DNA from 4 places in the Actinacidiphila sp. bgisy144 genome. Region 4 is predicted to be linked to each of the others. Evidence: riboswitches for the same ligand, from Rfam matches in the RefSeq annotation. Region 4 holds a riboswitch; each other region holds the start of a gene.
The links. A riboswitch is a leader RNA that binds a small molecule or an ion and turns the genes downstream of it on or off. The one in region 4 is predicted to bind cobalamin.
Positions count from the first base shown of each region.

Region 1: it holds a riboswitch for cobalamin, as region 4 does, so the genes downstream of both, AC3EVP_RS05890 (ABC transporter substrate-binding protein) here and metE (5-methyltetrahydropteroyltriglutamate--homocysteine S-methyltransferase) in region 4, are expected to answer to the same signal.
Region 2: it holds a riboswitch for cobalamin, as region 4 does, so the genes downstream of both, AC3EVP_RS13150 (cobalamin biosynthesis protein) here and metE (5-methyltetrahydropteroyltriglutamate--homocysteine S-methyltransferase) in region 4, are expected to answer to the same signal.
Region 3: it holds a riboswitch for cobalamin, as region 4 does, so the genes downstream of both, AC3EVP_RS16275 (CbtB domain-containing protein) here and metE (5-methyltetrahydropteroyltriglutamate--homocysteine S-methyltransferase) in region 4, are expected to answer to the same signal.

Region 1 covers NZ_JBYIRM010000004.1:34,100-36,266, forward strand. Annotated here, with positions in the region: gene AC3EVP_RS05890 (ABC transporter substrate-binding protein) at 1-914, opposite strand, end outside; cobalamin riboswitch at 934-1,139, opposite strand; gene AC3EVP_RS05895 (TetR/AcrR family transcriptional regulator) at 1,282-2,010, opposite strand; gene AC3EVP_RS05900 (LLM class flavin-dependent oxidoreductase) at 2,066-2,167, shown strand, end outside.
Region 2 covers NZ_JBYIRM010000009.1:49,919-52,085, reverse strand. Annotated here, with positions in the region: gene AC3EVP_RS13150 (cobalamin biosynthesis protein) at 1-820, opposite strand, end outside; cobalamin riboswitch at 932-1,063, opposite strand; gene AC3EVP_RS13145 (SDR family oxidoreductase) at 1,173-2,096, opposite strand; gene AC3EVP_RS13140 (SDR family oxidoreductase) at 2,112-2,167, opposite strand, start outside.
Region 3 covers NZ_JBYIRM010000012.1:116,094-118,260, forward strand. Annotated here, with positions in the region: gene metX (homoserine O-acetyltransferase MetX) at 1-720, shown strand, start outside; cobalamin riboswitch at 719-874, shown strand; gene AC3EVP_RS16275 (CbtB domain-containing protein) at 914-1,132, shown strand; gene AC3EVP_RS16280 (CbtA family protein) at 1,160-2,026, shown strand; gene AC3EVP_RS16285 ((2Fe-2S)-binding protein) at 2,075-2,167, shown strand, end outside.
Region 4 covers NZ_JBYIRM010000044.1:10,960-13,126, reverse strand. Annotated here, with positions in the region: gene metE (5-methyltetrahydropteroyltriglutamate--homocysteine S-methyltransferase) at 1-746, opposite strand, end outside; cobalamin riboswitch at 922-1,140, opposite strand; gene AC3EVP_RS33515 (MFS transporter) at 1,236-2,167, opposite strand, start outside.

The DNA of each region.
Region 1 (2,167 bases), on a different contig from region 4:
ATCTTGGCCGCGGCGCTGTCCCAGCTCGCGTCCGCGAGCACGATGGCGTCCGGGTCGGCGGCGGCCACCTGCTCCCAGCTCACGTTCTGCCAGCCGCCTTTCAGGGTGCCGAACACGTTGTGCGCGCCGACCGCGTCCAGGACGGTCTGCGGTCCGCCGTGGCCGGCCCCGACGTAGGGGGACTTGGTGCCGGAGTCGTACCAGAGCACGTCCAGGCCCTTGCCCGCGCCCTGGGCGGCCAGTGCGGCCAGCGCCGTCTTCTGCTGCCGCTCGATCGCGGCCGCCCGCTGCGGCACCCCGAAGACCGCGGCGATGTCGGCGAGTTCGCCCCACACCGCCTCGAACGACGCGGTGGGCACCTGCTTCGCGTCCGCGCAGCCGAAGGGCGACAGGTAGGAGCCGATGTGCTCGGCGGCCAGCTCGGCGCGGGTGCCGGCGACCTTGCCGGTGAAGGCGCTGGTGTAGGAGGCGTAGAGGAAGTCGGGGCGCGCGGCGAGGAGCTTCTCCTTGGACGGGTACTCCTTGCTGAGCACCGGCACGGAGTCGTAGGCGGCCTTCCACTTCGCCGGGATCGTGTCGTCGAGGTAGGCGGTGCCGGCCATCCGCGACTGGAGGCCCAGCGCGAGGGCGACCTCGGTGGCGCCCTCGTTGAGGGTGACCAGCCGCTTCGGGGGCGCGGCGACGGTGGTGGCCACGCCGCAACTGCGCACGCTGACCGGGGCGATGCTGCTGCGCGCGGTGGCGGAGGACGCCGGGCCGCTCGCGGCGGGCGCCCCCGTGCAGGCGGCCAGGCACCCGGTGGCCAGCAGGGCCGCGGCGGCGGCCGGCAGCCGTAGCGGGCGGGTGCGGGCCCGGGCGCCCGGGCGTATGAGACGGCTGATATGGCGGAACGGGCGCAGGGCGCTGCTCGGCACGTGTACTCCAAACCCTCGTGGAAGATGTCGCGCCGTGGCCGGTCTCCTGGCTTTCGCGTCGACGCTCCACGGCCGGCCTTCCCAGGCGTCCGTTGCCGGTCCGCCCAGTGGCCCCGACCGTCGTGGGGACGGTCGGCGCAGGGCCGCGGAACTCCGCGACTACAGTGGCGAGGGCCGCACCGGCTTCCGACCGGTTTCCCGTGCACCACGGCACGCGCACGCTACCAAACGCGCCGCCCCGCCCGGCCGGCCGGATCACGGGGCGCGGAGGGCCCGCACCGGCGCGGGGGCAGGGCCCGGTGCCAACGGCCGCGGCCCCGCCCGGAGTTGACGGGAAGGGCCGCGCGAGGGGAGTGCGGAGCGGAGGTCAGGACGGGCGGTCGGTGCCGTAGCCGTGCAGGAAGGCGTCGACGGCGCGGGTGACGCAGTCGCGGATCTCGGCCGCGCCCAGCGGCGGGCTGCCGTGGGGGCGGATGGTGATCTCCGAGGTCACCAGGGCGATGAAGTGCACGGTGGCGCGGGCGGGTTCGGGGATGCGCAGCAGCCCGGCGCCGGCGAGCTGCTCCAGCCGCCGGGCGACCTCCCGCTGGACGCGCTGCGGCCCGGCCTGCTGCCAGGCGTCGATCACGGCGGCGGGGAAGTGCTGCACCTCGGCCTTGATCTGCCGGATCATCGCGAAGTGCTCGGGGAACTGGGTGCGCTGGCCGACGAAGGCGCGGCCGAGCGCGAGCAGGTCGGCGCGCGGGTCGGTGCCGGTCACCTGCTTCTCGACGGTCGCTACGAACGCGTCCGCGACCTGCCCGGCGCTGTCGTGGACCACGTCGGAGAAGAGCTGGTCCTTGCCCTCGAAGTGGTTGTAGATGGTGCGCGTGGACACGCCGGCCTCGGCGGCGATCGCCTCGATGCTGGTGCGGCTGTAGCCCTCGCGGCCGAAGACGGTCCGGGCGCCCTGGGTGATGGCGTCGCGCTTGCCGGCCCGCCCGCCGGTTCGGGCGGGGCCGGGGCGCTCCGGTGCCGCCTTGCGGGCGGGGGCCGTCGGTGGGGTACTCAGGGGAAGCCTCCGATACGGGTCGTCGTCCGTTGCCCAATTTACCATGCACGTTGTACTTTACTTTGAGGGCTTTCCGTCAACCCGCCAGAGGACCGTGCACATGGATATCGGGACCATCACTTTCGGCACCCTACTCAGCGACCCCTTCACCGGGCACCGCGTCTCCCAGGCCGAGCGCCTCGACGAGGTGGTCCGCAGCGCG
Region 2 (2,167 bases), on a different contig from region 4:
CGCCCAGCACCGGCCGGTGCTCGACCCGCCCCCCGTACGCCAGGGTGCCGCCCAGTCGCACCCGCAGCGCCCCCGCGAACGCGGCCTCGACCGGCCCGGCGTTGGGCGAGGGGTGCCGCGGCCCGTCCCGGCGCGCGGTGGCCAGCGCGCTGCCCGGATACGGCCCGGCCAGCGCGGCGAGCAGGGCGGTCAGCCGCGCGCCGGGGTAGCCGGCCGCGTCGTCCAGCCGGGCGGCCGCCCACCCGAAGCGCAGGTGCCGCGGGGAGCGGTGGCCGACCATCGCGTCCAGCGTGTTGGCGGCACGGAAGCCGACCAGCCCGGGCACCCCCGCGAGCCCGCCCCACACCAGGGCGCCGACCACCGCGTCCGAGGTGTTCTCCGCGACCGACTCCACCACCGCCCGCGCCAGCGCGTCGGCGTCCAGCGCGGCCGGGTCCCGCCCGCACAGGTGCGGCAGCCGGTCCCGGGCGGCGGCCAGGTCGCCGGCCTGAAGCGCCGCGCCGATCGTGCGGGCCTCCCGGGCGAGCGAAGTGCCGCCCAGCACCGACCAGGTGGCCGCCGCGGCCAGCGCCGCGCCCAGCAGCGGGCGGCGCCGGGCCGCCCGCTCGGCGACGGCGGCCGCGGCCACCGCGCCGCCCACGCACAGCGCCGCGTACGCGCTGCCGGCGCCCCGGTCGTCGCGCCACATCCGCTGCTCCAGGGCGCCGGCGGCCCGCCCGAACCCGGCCACCGGGTGGCCGCGGCGCGGGTCGCCGATCAGGAGGTCGCCGAGGAAGCCGAGTGCGGCGCCGTACGCGTAGGCACGGTGGCGGCCGCTCATGCCGCGGATATCCGGGTACCGGCGGCCGCCAGGGCGGGTGCCGCCTGCGTGCAGGGCATGGCGAAGTCCTCACTCAGGGTCCGCGCCCTGGCTCGACGTGACCGGCGGTGAGAGTCTCCTGGCTCCCGGATCAACGCACTCCCGGGCCTTCCCGCCGGCGTGCGCCGGCCGTGGCCTCCAGCTTCGGGAGTGCACTCCCCGGTGACAGTGGCGGGACCGCGTCGGATTCGCACCGACTTCCTCTCCTGCCGCCGCATTGCTCCCGGCAGTTCACCACGCCCGGAGAAACCCCGTCAACCGGGCCTGCCTGCGGCTTTGCGGCCCCGCGCCGGCAGGTGGGCGCGCGGCCGGCTCAGAGGGAGGCGTGCTCGGGAAGCAGCTCCTGGATGCCGATGCGGTGGTAGAACTCCGCGCGGATGCGGTCGCTGACCGCGGACACGACCTCGCTGCCGTCGCGGCTGGGATCGATGTGGGTGCGGAACGGCCGCTCGCCCTGCGGCAGTCCGACCACCCGGACGATCTCGTCCGCGACCTCGTCCACGGTCCGCCCCGCGGGGAAGAGGTCGGTGAGCGCCTGCGCCATGGAGTCGCGCACCGCGCCGTACGCCTCGTCGTACGCGGTGTCCCGTACGGTGTCGGCCGGCCGGGCCGCGTGGGCGAAGTGGTTGGTGCCCGACGGGTAGGCGCCCGGCACCACGATGACGGTGTCGATGCCGAACCGGACCAGCTCGGCGGCGTAGCTCTCGGCCAGTGCGTCCATGCCCGCCTTCGCCGCGAAGTACGGGGCGAGGAACGGCGGGTGGCCGCCGCGGGTGGAGGACGACCCCACCCACACCAGCAGCCCCTCGCCCTGGCGGCGCAGGTGCGGCAGCGCGGCGCGGTTGACGCGCTGGGTGGACAGGACGTTGGCGTCGTAGAGCGCGGCGAGCTGTTCGGGGGTGAACGCCTCGGCCGGGCCCAGCGCCATGTGGCCGGCGTTGTGGACGACCACGTCCAGCCGGCCCTGCTCGGCGGTGACCTGCTCGATCGCCGCGTCGACTGACGCCTGGTCCTGCACGTCCATCTCGATGCCGCGCACGTCCACGCCCTCCGCCTCTGCGTACGCGGCGAGTTCGGCCACGCGGGGGGCGTTGCGGTCGGCGGTGGCGCGCATGCCCGCGTAGACGGTGTGCCCGGCCCCGGCCAGGAAGCGGGCGGCGAGGTTGCCGATGCCGCTGGAGGCGCCGGTGACGACGATGACCTTCGGACCGGTGCGGTGTGTCGTGGCTGGTGTCATGGCTGTTCCTGCCTCCTAGATGATTCCGCCGTTGGCGCGGACGGTCTGGCCGTTGACCCAGTGGCCGGCGG
Region 3 (2,167 bases), on a different contig from region 4:
GACCGGTGGGCGCTGGTGGTCGGCGGGTCGATGGGCGGCATGCGGGCGCTGGAGTGGGCGGCCGGCCGCCCGGAGCGGGTCGGCGCGCTGCTGCTGCTCGCCTGCCCGGCGGCGGCCAGTGCCGAGCAGATCGGCTGGGCGTCGGTGCAGCTGCGGGCGATCCGGGCCGACCCGGCCTGGCGCGGCGGCGACTACCACGGCGCCGGGCCGGGCGGCGGCCCGCACGCCGGTCTCGGCCAGGCCCGCCGGCTGGCGCACCTGACGTACCGCAGCGAGCCGGAACTGCGGGCGCGCTTCGGCCGGGACCCGCAGCGCGGTGAACTGCCCTGGCACGGCGGCCGGTACGCGGTGGAGTCGTATCTCGACCACCACGCGGACAAGCTGGTGCGCCGGTTCGACGCGGGCAGCTATGTGGTGCTCACCGAGGCGATGAACGCCCATGACGTGGGGCGCGGGCGGGGCGGCACCGCGGCGGCGCTGCGGCGGGTCACGGCGCCCGCGCTGGTGGCCGGGGTCGACTCCGACCGGCTCTACCCGACCGCGCAGCAGGAGGAGTTGGCGGCGGGCATCCCGGGCGCGGACCGGACGCGGACGATCCGCTCGCCGTACGGGCATGACGGCTTCCTCATCGAGGTGGATCAAGTGGCGGCGCTGGTCGGGGAGTTGATGCCGCCTCCGGCGGCGCGGCGGCCCCCGCGCGGTGTGGCGGGAAGCAGGTGACATGCGTTGACGTGCCGGTTCGCCCGCCCGTACGCTGGTCGTTCGTGATGGTGTGAGGAAGCCGGTGGAACTCCGGCACGGTCGCGCCACTGTGTACCGGTCGCCTCTGGGGGCGTCCGGGAGTCAGATACTCCGCCGTCACGCCGCCCCACTCGAACCGAGGGACGCTGTATCCCCGAAGGAGGCCCCACCCGTGAGTTCTGTGTCCACCCCTTCGTCGACCGAGGCCACGCCGGTCGTCCTGCCCGTCTCCAAGGCGGTGCTCTGGCTGGTCGGCAGCGCGCTCCTGGCGCTGGCCGCCTACTACTTCATCGGCGTCGACCAGGGCGCGGTGTCCGTCTTCGGCCGGGACATGCACATCCACGAGTTCGTGCACGACGCGCGGCACTTCCTCGGCTTCCCCTGCCACTGACGACAACAGGCAGGCGGACAACTCGACATGGAGAAACGACTCGTACTGCGCGGCGTGCTCGCCGGCGCGATCGGCGGGCTGCTCGCGTTCGTCTTCGCACGGATCTTCGCCGAACCGCAGATCAACCGGGCGATCAGCTACGAGAGCGGCCGGGACGCGGCGCAAAGCGCCCTAGACAAGGCCGCGGGCCTGCCGGTCTCGCCGGACGGCCCCGACCTGTTCAGCCGCACCGTCCAGGCCGATGTCGGCATGGGCGTGGGCCTGGTCCTCTTCGGTGCCGCGATGGGCGCCCTCTTCGCGGTGGTCTACACGGTGTGCCTGGGGCGGGTCGGCGGCGTCCGGCCGCGCACGCTGGCGCTGCTGGTGGCCGGCGGCGGCTTCCTCGGCTTCTACCTGGTGCCGTTCGTGAAGTACCCGGCGAACCCGCCCGCGATCGGGCACGAGGACACCATCAAGGCCCGCACCGGGCTCTACCTGGTCATGGTGGTCTGCTCGATCACGCTGCTCGCGCTGGCGGTGTGGCTGGGGCGGCGGCTCCAGGGGCGGTTCGGCACGTGGAACGCCACGCTGCTGGCCGGTGCGGCCTTCGTGGCCGCCATCTGCGTCGTGATCGGCCTGCTGCCCGCGCTGGGACACCTGGCCGCCAACCGCGAGCAGTACGGCGACCACGCCACGGAGACACCTCAGCCGCTGACCGACCCGGCGGGGCGGATCGTCTACCCGGGCTTCCCTGCGGACGTGCTGTTCCGGTTCCGCTTGTACTCGGTGGCCGCGCAGCTGCTGCTGTGGTCGGCGATCGCGCTGGTCTTCGGGCCGCTTTCGGAGCGGGTGCTGAGCGCCTCGCCGACCGGCCGCGCCGCGCGGGCGCCCCGGGTCGGCCCGGTGGAGGCGTGAGGGGGCGCCTCGGCGCGCCACCTCACCCTGCCGCGGCAGGGTGGCGCCGTGCACGGCGATGAGACGAGAGCGGCCCTGGCGGAGCTGGGGCCGTTCTTCGCGGTCGAGAGCGCTGCGGCGGCCGACGCGGCCGGCGGCGGC
Region 4 (2,167 bases):
ACGAGCAGCTTCGGCCGGTCGGCGGCGCCGCCCAGCGACCGGTACGCGCGCTCGGCCGCGGCCAGTTCGGCCGGCGTGCGGTCCTGCACGAGGGCGGGCTCGTCGAGTTGCGCCCACGCCGCGCCGGCGGCCCGCAGGTCGGCGAGCACCTCCGCGTACACCGGCAGCAGCCGGTCCAGCAGGGACAGCGGCTCGAACCCGGCCGGCGCGCCGGGCGCGGCCTTGGCGAGCAGCAGGTAGGTCACGGGGCCGACGAGCACCGGCCGCGCGTCGTACCCGAGCGCGAGGGCCTCGCGCAGCTCGCCGACCTGCTGGGAGGAGTCCGCGCGGAAGACGGTGTCCGGACCCAACTCGGGCACCAGGTAGTGGTAGTTGGTGTCGAACCACTTCGTCATCTCCAGCGGCGCCGTGTCCTGGGTGCCGCGGGCCATCGCGAAGTAGCCGTCGAGCCGGTCGGCGGCGACGGCCGCGCGGTGCCGCTCGGGCACGGCGCCGACCATGACGCTGGTGTCGAGCACGTGGTCGTAGTACGAGAAGTCGCCGGTGGGCAGTTCGTGGAGGCCGGCCCCGGCGAGCTGCCGCCAGTTGGCGCGGCGCAGGCCGGCGGCGGTCTGCCGGAGGGCGTCGGCGCCGACTTGGCCCTTCCAGTAGCCCTCGACGGCCTTCTTCAGTTCCCGGTGCTGTCCCTGGCGGGGGTAGCCGTACACGGTGGCCCGTGCTGCCGCGGCTGCGGACTTCGCTGACACGGAACTCTCCTTCGCGAGATGTCTCCCTGGCATCCCGGCGACGGGACGAGGGTGCGAAGGCGGCACACCGGACCGGTACGGACCCGGCGCACCGACGACGGCGCGCGCTCGTCCACCTGCCTGCCCATGTACGCCGACCCGCCCACGAGGTCACCGGGACTTCCGCACGCGAACGGTCGCGTACGGGCAACGGGCAGGTCTTCGGACTCGCGGGCACGCCTGCCGGGGGCAGACACCTACTGGCCGTCGCTTCCCAGGTCCGAGGCGGACCCAGTGCGTCTGACGGCGGTCGTTCCCACTCACCGCTGCGGGGCAGTCCCGGATTCCCACCGGGTTCCCTCTTGCGACGCGCCTGCCTGGCGGGCAGGGGCGAACCAGCTGCACCCGCCAGCATAGATCGCGCGGGTGCCGCCGGGCCGCCCCTTTTCCCGTCCCGGCGCTCCCGGCCGGGGTGTTCCACCCGGCCGGGGGAGCATCAGGCGGGGAACGTCAGGCCGGTACCGGTTCCGCCTGCGCGGCTTCCTCCTCCTGCGGCGAGGTGGGCACCGTCAGCGCGATCAGGGCGCCGAGCAGGGCCGCGCCCGCGCAGATCCCGAAGAGCAGCCGGTAGGCGTGCAGGGAGGGTATGGCCTGGCCGCCCAGCACGATCACCTGCGAGGCGAACAGGGTGCCGCCGACCGCGCTGGCCAGCGAGCTGCCGACGGAGCGGAAGAGCGAGTTGAGGCCGTTGGCGGCCGCGAGGGCCGAGCGCGGCGCGGCGAGGTTGATCAGCGCGGGCATGGCCGCGTACGCGATACCGGTGCCGGCCCCGGCGATGCTGGTGCCGAGGATGATCTCCCACAGGTGGCCGGTGAGCGCGATCCGCACCACGAAGCCGGCCGCCACGATGGTCGCGCCGATGGCCAGGGTGATCTTCGGCCCGACCGCGTTGGTGATCGCCGCCGAGGCCGGCGACAGGATGAGCATCGCCACGCCGCTGGGCAGCAGGCACAGGCCGCCCACCACCACGGACGAGCCGAAGCCGTAGCCGGTCACCCGCGGCGCCTCCACGTAGGAGGCGGTGCCGATGAGTGTGGCGAACAGCGCGAAGCCGACGCAGACGGACGCGACGTTCGTCAGCAGCAGCGCGGGCGCGGCGTTGACCCGGACGTCGACCAGCGGCGAGGCCGCGCGGCGTTCCCAGACCACGAACCCGGCCAGCAGCACCGCCGCGGCGACCAGCAGGCCGATCGTGGTCGGCGACGACCAGCCCCAACTGGACGCCTGGCTCAGCGGCAGCAGCAGGCAGACCAGGCCGCCGGCGAGCACCACGGTGCCCGGCAGGTCGAGCCGGCCGGTGGAGCGCCCGGGCGGCTCGCTGAGCAGCAGCCAGGTGCCGAGCACCGACAGCGCGCCGCCGGCCGCGCAGATCCAGAAGAGCA